DNA from 2 places in the Candidatus Seongchinamella marina genome. Region 1 is predicted to be linked to the other one. Evidence: predicted binding sites of a transcription regulator. Region 1 holds the regulator's gene; the other holds the start of a gene.

What was found. Region 1 encodes FNR, which switches genes on or off when oxygen is low (the NO sensors DNR and NnrR bind a similar motif). Its sites were predicted from a motif close to TTGATNNNNATCAA; they were not measured.
Region 2: the regulator FNR is predicted to act here: its motif matches at 2,438-2,451, upstream of EYC87_RS14160 (FeoA family protein).

What each region holds. Positions count from the first base shown of each region.
Region 1 covers NZ_SHNP01000004.1:281,521-285,916, reverse strand. The annotation lists gene EYC87_RS12655 (hypothetical protein) at 1-161, opposite strand, end outside; gene EYC87_RS12650 (alpha/beta fold hydrolase) at 398-1,288, shown strand; gene EYC87_RS12645 (COG3650 family protein) at 1,412-2,092, shown strand; gene fnr (fumarate/nitrate reduction transcriptional regulator Fnr) at 2,296-3,051, opposite strand; gene hemN (oxygen-independent coproporphyrinogen III oxidase) at 3,126-4,396, opposite strand, start outside.
Region 2 covers NZ_SHNP01000005.1:108,453-112,848, reverse strand. The annotation lists gene EYC87_RS14170 (hypothetical protein) at 1-233, shown strand, start outside; gene feoB (ferrous iron transporter B) at 302-2,137, opposite strand; gene EYC87_RS14160 (FeoA family protein) at 2,130-2,384, opposite strand; gene EYC87_RS14155 (YSC84-related protein) at 2,536-3,108, shown strand; gene greA (transcription elongation factor GreA) at 3,177-3,653, opposite strand; gene carB (carbamoyl-phosphate synthase large subunit) at 3,650-4,396, opposite strand, start outside.

The sequences.
Region 1 (4,396 bases):
CCAAAGTGAAAAATAGAGAAGAAGGTTAGGCTAAATACCATACTCCACATCCATCCCAGGACCTGCATAAAATAATGCTGCGATGCGAGGTCGAGATTGCGCAGCGGATTGTGGGCGCTATTCATAACCGCGTCCCAGCAATTGACGATAAATTTTTGCATGATGATGTTCTCCTGATTGCCTATAAGGTACGGAGACATCTCCGGGAAGGATTCTCGTTGTCCATAGGTTGTCCATAAACGGTGCTTAAAACCGACCGGCCTCGTTGCTGTTGCGATCTGGCCGTTTGAACGATAAATCGATGCAGTCGCTTCATTAACTGACAGGCACCAAGGCGCCTCTATAATGGTAGAGTGAGCATCACGGTTGGTTCAGTATTTACGCAAGGGATATCAGTTTGATACAAATAGAAGAGTGGCGAGCTAGAGGGCAGCAAGTTGAACTGCTTGGGCACAACTTGTTTTACATTGACGAACACCCCACTGAAAGTCCTCGCGGTACTATTGTGCTGATACATGGCTTTCCTACTGCCAGCTGGGACTGGTGGAAGATTTGGCCTGAGCTGAACAAGCACTACCGTTTGGTGGCTATGGACATGTTGGGCTTTGGGTTCAGCGCTAAGCCATGCCCTCATGATTACCGTATCGTAGAGCAGGCTGATTTGTGCGAGGCTTTGGTGAGTCATCTTAATCTGCACGAGTTCCATGTGTTGGCCCACGACTATGGCGATACCGTAGCGCAGGAAATGCTGGCGAGGCAAAATGTGCAGCAGGGGGCAGGCCGCTGGCTGTCCTGTCTTTTTCTCAATGGTGGCTTGTTTCCAGAAACGCACAATGCACTGCTAGTACAGCGTTTGCTATTGGGCCGTTTGGGTTTTCTGGTTCGTCATGCATTTAGTAAGGCGAGCATGCGGAAATCCTTTGACCGGGTCTTTGGCCCAGACACCCCCACCAGTGACGAAGAGCTCAATGCATTTTGGGATTTATTCACCCTTGATAATGGCCAACGGAATCTGCATCGTTTAATTCATTCTATGACTGACAGACGAATCAATCGCGAGCGCTGGCTGCTTGCGCTTCAGCAGGCCTGTTGTCCCATCGGACTTATCAACGGCAGTGTTGATCCCGTTTCAGGTGAGCACATGGTGGCGCGCTTTGAGGAGCTTGTCGGTGGTGAACACTTTATCAGACGCTTGCCTGCGATCGGGCATTACCCTCAGGTCGAGTCACCCTTGGAGGTGCAGGCTTATTATCTCGAGTTTTTAGCGGCGATGGAGCCTGCGGGCTGATTATGTTTGTCGGCGTCCGATTTGTCGCTGCTATGCCTGACTAGTCGCTTTTTCACCCATGCCTTTAGCTGGTGTTCGTTGAGCACACCTTAGGCTTAGAGTCAATCTGGAGGGATTGAAACCATGAAAAGAACTTTGCTACTGCTTCTGGCCATCTCCATAGCGGCCTGTGCGATAGGAACAGACCCGGCTGTGACAGCAAGTGCAATTGACGATTTTCAGCCTGATGCCCGCCCCACGGCCAAGACAATGGTGTATGAGTGCGACGATGCAGAATTCATTACGAGGGTAGGGCCAGGAGAAATGGCCTTGTGGTTTGAAGATCGCTACCTGATTCTGTCACAGGTGCGTGCCGCCTCAGGCACAAAATACCAGGAGGGTGATGTCGTCTTCTGGTCGAAGGGAGACCAGGTGATTTTTAGCGCAGCGGGAGTCCGCTATGCAAATTGCCAGATCAATCATGTCCGCGCGCCCTGGGAAGATGCCAGACGGCGCGGTGTGGATTTTCGTGCGGTAGGCAATGAGCCAGGGTGGCATTTGGAGGTGCGCGGTGATCAGCACCTGCTTTTTGTCGGAGATTACGGTGCGACTAAAATCATGTTCAGCAATGTCCAGACCACTGAAGGTCGCGAGCAATTGCATTATTTGTCTCAAGACGATGACGACAGCATTAATGTCACCGTCATTGAGAGCGCGTGTATCGATACGATGAAGGGCGACCAGTTTCCTTACAATGTGCAAGTTCAACTTAATGACCGTAATTATCAAGGCTGCGGCCGTACGCTGGATCATCCATGGGAATAGACCGCTCTGCCATACCCTGAGCCGGGTTTCACTAACAAGCCGAAGGTGTGCTGAATCATTATAATGTGGTTTCCCCAAAAGCGATTCTGTTTGCGGCGCAATGACATTTCAGTTTGAGCAGGTCAATTCGCTTTGATGTACGTTGGGCTGAAGAAATTAATGTAAGTGAATGTTTAAGGCGTGCGTTAATGGCGAGCCTGCCTTTAGCTGCCAAGATTCGCCATGTCCTGCAAACCTTGAGGATTCAGGATTTCAATTTCTTTATTGTCTACGCGTAAAACATCCATTTTTTGCATTCGGCTAAAGACCCGGGAGACCGTTTCAACGGTTAACCCGAGATAGTTACCTATGTCGACTCGGGACATAGGTAAGCGAAACTGGGTGGCGCTGAGTTTGCGCCGGGCGTTGCGGCCCGAGATACTGAGCATGAGTGCAGCAACGCGCTCATCTGCAGAATTTTTACTCAGCAGCGTGATCAATTGTTGATCTTCGGTGATTTCGCGGCTCAGAAGTTTGAAAAAGTGGCGCTGAAGGTTGGGCATCAAGGTGCTGAGTTTTTCGAGTGAAGCGAAGGGAATCTCGCAAACGGCAGCGGTCTCCAGCGCTTTGGCAGAAGACGCGTGCGCATTGTTGCTAATGCCGTCCATGCCAAGTATCTCCCCTGGAAAATAAAAACCGGTGACCTGTTCTTGACCATCGTCTGTCGTCTTATAGGCCTTAATAGTTCCAGAGCGGACGGCGTACACCGATTGAAAATCGTCACTTTCCCGGTACAGGTGCTGGTGCTTTTGCAAGGGTTTGCTTCGCTGGATGATGTCGTCCAGCTGCTGGATATCATCGCTCTCTAATGCCAGGGGTAGGCAGATGCTGTTTAGGCGACAGTTCCCGCAATTAACCTGATAGTCATGAGTGCAGGGGTTGGAGGCCGTATCCTGGGCCCGTGTGAGATGAATCGTCATTTGCTTCTCCTTGCAATGCTTCGAAATTATAGACGATTTTTCCATCATTCTGTAATTCGATTTCTGTGCCAAATTCATACAGTTGCTGAGAACTTAGGCGCAGATTCATCACCTTTATGGGTGCCCAAATATGCGTCAAAAAGCATACATATATTTCGCAAGAAGGGTCTCCCGCGCTTGGTCACACTGATCGTGTTTTCCGAAATCTCCAGTAATTGATCGGCGACCATTGGCGCCAGTTGATCCAGCTGTCGCTGGAATATGTGACTAAAGTCGATACCGAATTGACGGTTGCAATCACTGATATCCAGTTTCAGCTCTGATATCAGTGTCATGATGATGTGTCGACGTAACTTGTCATCATCGTTGACGCGGCAACCCCGGGTCACAGGCAGCGCGCCTGCATCCAGTAATTGGTAGTAAGCGTCCAGTTCGCGCTCGTTTTGGAGGTAGAAATCGCCAATCTGGCTGATAGAGGAGACTCCAAGCCCCAATAAGTCATCGGCCATGTGGAGGGAGTAGCCCTGAAAGTTGCGCTGCAAACGTCCCTCTCCCTGGGCAACGGCCAACTCATCTTGCGGCATTACATAGTGGTCCATGCCAATATGAAGGTAGCCAGCATCCTGCAGAGTGTGGCTGATGATTTCATGCAGCAGCAGCTTTTCGTTTGGTTCTGGCAGACTTAACCGATCGATGGCTCGCTGGCTGCTGAAGCGTTCCGGCAAGTGAGCATAGTTATAGCAGGCTATGCGATCCGGGTGCAGAGAAATGACCTTGCCTAGCGTTTCAGTCATGGTATGGCGGTCCTGGTGTGGCAGCCCATAGATCAGGTCAAAACTCAAAGATCGATAATTGTGAGCGCGAATGCAATCGACCAGTGACGCAATTTGTGGGTAGGACTGAACTCGGTTGACCGTTTTTTGCACCAGCGGATCAAAGTCCTGAATGCCAAGGCTGATTCGGTTAAAGCCGACGCCTTTTAGCAACGCGATGGTGCTGTTCTCAACAGTTCTTGGATCAATTTCAATAGAGTACTCGCGGTACCCCTTGTCCAGAAGGCGAAAGTGGCTCGCCAACAGGTGCATCAGCTCAGTGATTTGGGCGTGATCCAGGTAAGTGGGCGTGCCGCCACCCCAGTGCATCTGGGTGATGGGTCGCTGATCGCCAACCAGCTCAGACTGCAAAATAATTTCATGCTGCAGACTTTTCAGGTACTGCTGGGCGACATTTTTTTTACGCGTTACGATTTTATTGCAGGCACAGTAGTAGCAGATATCGCTGCAAAATGGCACGTGCAGGTAAAGCGACAGTGGTGCACGTTTATGATCACCATCACTGTTTTGCC
Region 2 (4,396 bases), on a different contig from region 1:
ACTTCGCTGCGCAACAGCTCACCCGCATTTACAAACGCATTAAGGACTCTGAGCAATACTGTTTTGGCATTCGCCTGCCAGACGGTTTGAGCGAACAGAAGCGTACGGAGTTGAAAATTGATATTGATGCCGGCCTGGAAACAATTCGCAAGGAAAACCACGGGCTGATGATCGAGCTGGTTGCACAACTGGTTCTGGCCCAGGTGCAAATATTCCAGCTGCAGCGCGACTAAAACGCCATCAGGGCGAGCGCACCCACTGTCAAAAAGTGGCCAACAGGTTACGCGTCCATCAAACCGAATTATCCGACCAACAATCCCGTTACCTGATAGACCACAACAGCAGCGGCATAAGCTAATAAAAAATAGCCGACGAACATTTTCAAAGTCAGGCTGCGGGAGGCGCTCTCCTTGGCAAGAATTGCCAGTGTTGAAACGCACTGCAGAGAAATAGCAAAGAATACGAGTAACGCAAGGCCTGAGCCCAGAGCAAGGTCACTGCCCTGGATATGTTCAACCAAGGGCACCATATTTTCGTCCGCGCCCTCGATACCAAAGATGGTGCCCAACGTACCTACAAATACTTCTCGGGCCGCGAAAGAAGTGAAAATCGCGACACCATAGCGCCAATCCAATCCCAGCGGTGAAAATACCGGCTCGATGAAATGTCCAAGATGACCCAACCAGGACTGACCAAGGTCGGCACCGTAGTTTGGAAAGTAACCGAGCAACCAGATCACTACGGTAACGGTGAAAATAATCTTGCCGGCTTTGGTGACAAAGTGCTTTGACCGATTCCAGGCATTTCGAACAATGGGCTTTAACCCAGGAAGGCGATAAGGCGGCAACTCCAGCACGAAAGGCAGGTCGTTATGATGGTCTTCGCTGGTTCGCGAAATCAGGCCGGTGACCAGCAGCCCCGTCATCATGCCGAAGAAATAAATACCGAACATCGCCAGGCCTTGCAGACCCACCAAGCCCCCCAACGCCGTTTGTGCGGGAATAAAAGCGGCGATGAGCAACGTATAAACCGGCAGCCGAGCACTACAGGGCATTAAAGGAATCGCAATGTAAGTGAGCACCCGTTTGCGCGGCGAATCGATCGCCCTCGCGGCGTAAATCGCAGGGATAGCACAGGCCACTCCCGACAACATGGGAATGAAGCTCTTCCCCGTGAGCCCGAAAAGACGCAATGGTTTATGGCAAATCAAGGCTGCACGGGCCATATAACCCGAGTCCTCCAACAACCCGATAACGAAAGTCAGTACAAAAATCTGGGGCACAAATACCAGGAAAGCGCCGATACCGCTAAATAGAGCGTCAGAGGTGAAATCTTTAACCACCTGATTACCTAATAATGGGACCAGGGCATCTGCCATCCAGGCCAGTGATCCCTCGACTGCATCCATCACGGGTGCTGCCCAGGTAAAAATTGACTGGAACAGCAGATACATAATCAGGAAAAAAGATACGCCACCGGTGAGCGAATGCAGAAAAAAATTATCCAGTCGATTCTGGGTGCGAATCAGCACATCGCCCTCAGGACCGAATCGATGAGCCAGCTTGTGTGCCTCTCCGCGCAGAATTGCGTCTGGCGTGTCCACCAGGTGAGCGCGCGGTTCTCGCACTTCGCAAGCGATCGCGGAGAGTTCACTGATCACCTCATCGATACCCTTACCAGAGCGCGCCGATATAGGTATAACCCGGGTGTGCAGCGCTGCCGACATCCCCTCCACGTCCAGGGTCAAATCGTGATTTTCAAGCACGTCCATCATGTTGGCCAACACGGTAATCTTCTTACTATTACGTTCACAGTCGCGGATTACCTGCAGTGTGAACAGCAGACTCTTCTCCAAACGAGTTGCATCAATAACGCAAAGCACCTGCTCTACATCGGGATCTTCCAGCGCACGTTCGAAGTAATCCACTGCCACTTCTTCCTCTGCGGAAATGGCCTGCAGTGAATAAGTGCCGGGGAAGTCGATCAGTGTCTTGTCAGGCAGTGCCTGTAATTTTCCGGAGCCCACGTCTACGGTGATCCCGGGGAAGTTAGCCACTTTCTGGCTCAGGCCCGTTAAGCGGTTGAACAGCAAACTCTTGCCCGAGTTAGGGCTGCCAATAAGAATAATCTTACTCACTGGCACCACTCAGGCGCACAGCAACGTGCGCGGCCACCTCATCGTCCAGGGAGAAAACCGTATTACTGACCTGATAAACCTTGGGCGCACCAAAGGACGGAGACTGCAGGCAGATCACCGATTCCCCAGGATGGAATCCAAATTCCATCAGGCGAATTTTATACTTTTCAGCCAGGGCATCGTCATAGCCCAGAATTTCGCAGTGATCGCCTGCTTTCAGGGACCACAAAGAGAGGTTTATAGCCACCGGGTACTCACAGTGAGAGCTCAAAGAAGCGAGCGATACTAGCAGTAATGAGAATGATTTGCATCAAAATGAAGTGACCTCGGAGCCAGACTCGATTAGTATTTGGCGGCGTCCAAACGCAACCCCACTGGAACCAAGAGGCGATCCAACCATGAAAACACTAATGAAAACACTTTTAGCACCCCTGCTGGTATTGGCAACTTTCCAGACCGCACAGGCGGACAGCTATACCGAAGCAAAAGGCATTTTCGAAAACGCAGGCGAAAGCGGTACCTTCTTTGGCAAGGCTTATGGCTATGCGCTTTTCCCTACTATCGGCAAGGGCGGCATGGGCGTCGGCGGTGCTCACGGTTCAGGCCGTGTCTATGCTAACGGAAAACACACTGGCGACACCAAGATGACCCAGCTGACCATCGGTTTCCAACTCGGCGGACAGGCCTACAGCCAGATTATTTTCTTCGAAGACAAGCGCGCCTTTGAAGAATTCACCTCGGGGAACTTCGAGTTTGGCGCCCAGGCCACCGCAGTCGCAATTACAGCAGCGGCAGGAGCCTCGGCAAATACGGGCGGCGGCGCCCAGGCTGGTGCTTCCGGTGGCAAAAATGACGCGGGCACCGTCTCTGGTGGCTATCGCAAAGGAATGGCGATATTCACTGTCGCAAAGGGTGGGCTGATGTATGAAGCAACCCTGGGCGGACAGAAGTACAGCTACGCTGCCAAATAGGGCGTAAACAAAAAAGCCCCACTCTCCGTCGGAAGTTGGGGCTTTTTATTGCGCCGTGAAATCAGTCGCTATATGTGCTGAACCTGATCGATCTCGTACTCTATATCGCCACCGGGCGCCTTGACGAGAACAACATCCCCCTCCTCCTTGCCAATCACAGCGCGAGCGATGGGTGAACCTACCGAAATCCGGTTGTTCTTCACATCCGCCTCGTCCTCACCAACAATAGTGTAAGTGACGGTCTCATCAGACTCGACATTAATCAGGTCCACGGTAGTACCGAAAATGACTTTGCCGGTCCTGGTAATTTGGGTTACATCGATTACCTGACAGTTCGACAGCTTACCTTCGATCTCCATGATTCGACCTTCGGCAAAACTCTGCTGTTCACGAGCGGCGTGGTATTCCGCATTTTCTTTCAGGTCACCGTGTTCTCTCGCATCGGCGATCGCGTCAGAAATGCGCGGTCGCTCCACCTTCTTGAGATGCTCCAACTCACTGCGCAGGGCAGCCTCGCCCGCTACTGTCATCGGTACCTTGTTCATGCACTAATACTCCCGTGCAGGTCTTGCAGCCTGCGAACTTTCTTATCACCTTCCTGCTGCATTGACATGGTAATGGCTTCTGCGGCAGCAAGGGTCGTTGTGTAAAACACCCTGTGCGCCTGGGCACTGGCCCTGATTGGCGCGGAGTCTTCAATAGCCCGGCGACCTTCGGTGGTATTAATAATAAAGTCTGCCTCATCGTTTTTAATCATATCGACGATATGGGGGCGACCCTCCAGTACCTTATTGATCCGACGGACATTCAGCCCGGCCGCCTCCAGCGCTGTGGCGGTGCCACCGGTGGCTGCGAGATTAAATCCAAGACCAAGCAGGTCGCGAGCGACCGCGACAGCACCCGGCTTGTCTACATCGCGAACGCTGATCAGCACGGTGCCGCTGGTAGGAGGAGAATCCCCACCGCCCAACTGGGCTTTGGCAAAAGCAGTAGCAAAGCTGTCACCCACACCCATAACCTCCCCAGTAGAGCGCATCTCAGGGCCGAGAATCGGGTCAACACCAGGGAACTTGTTAAACGGCAGCACGGCCTCTTTCACGCTGTAGTAAGAGGGCACTATTTCTTTGTTAAAACCCTGAGAAGCCAGGCTCTGGCCGGCCATGCAGCGAGCAGCCACCTGCGCCAGTGATCGACCGATGCATTTGGAGACAAAGGGCACTGTTCGGGAGGCTCGAGGATTGACCTCGATCACATAGATTTCATCATCTTGCCAGGCGAGCTGAACGTT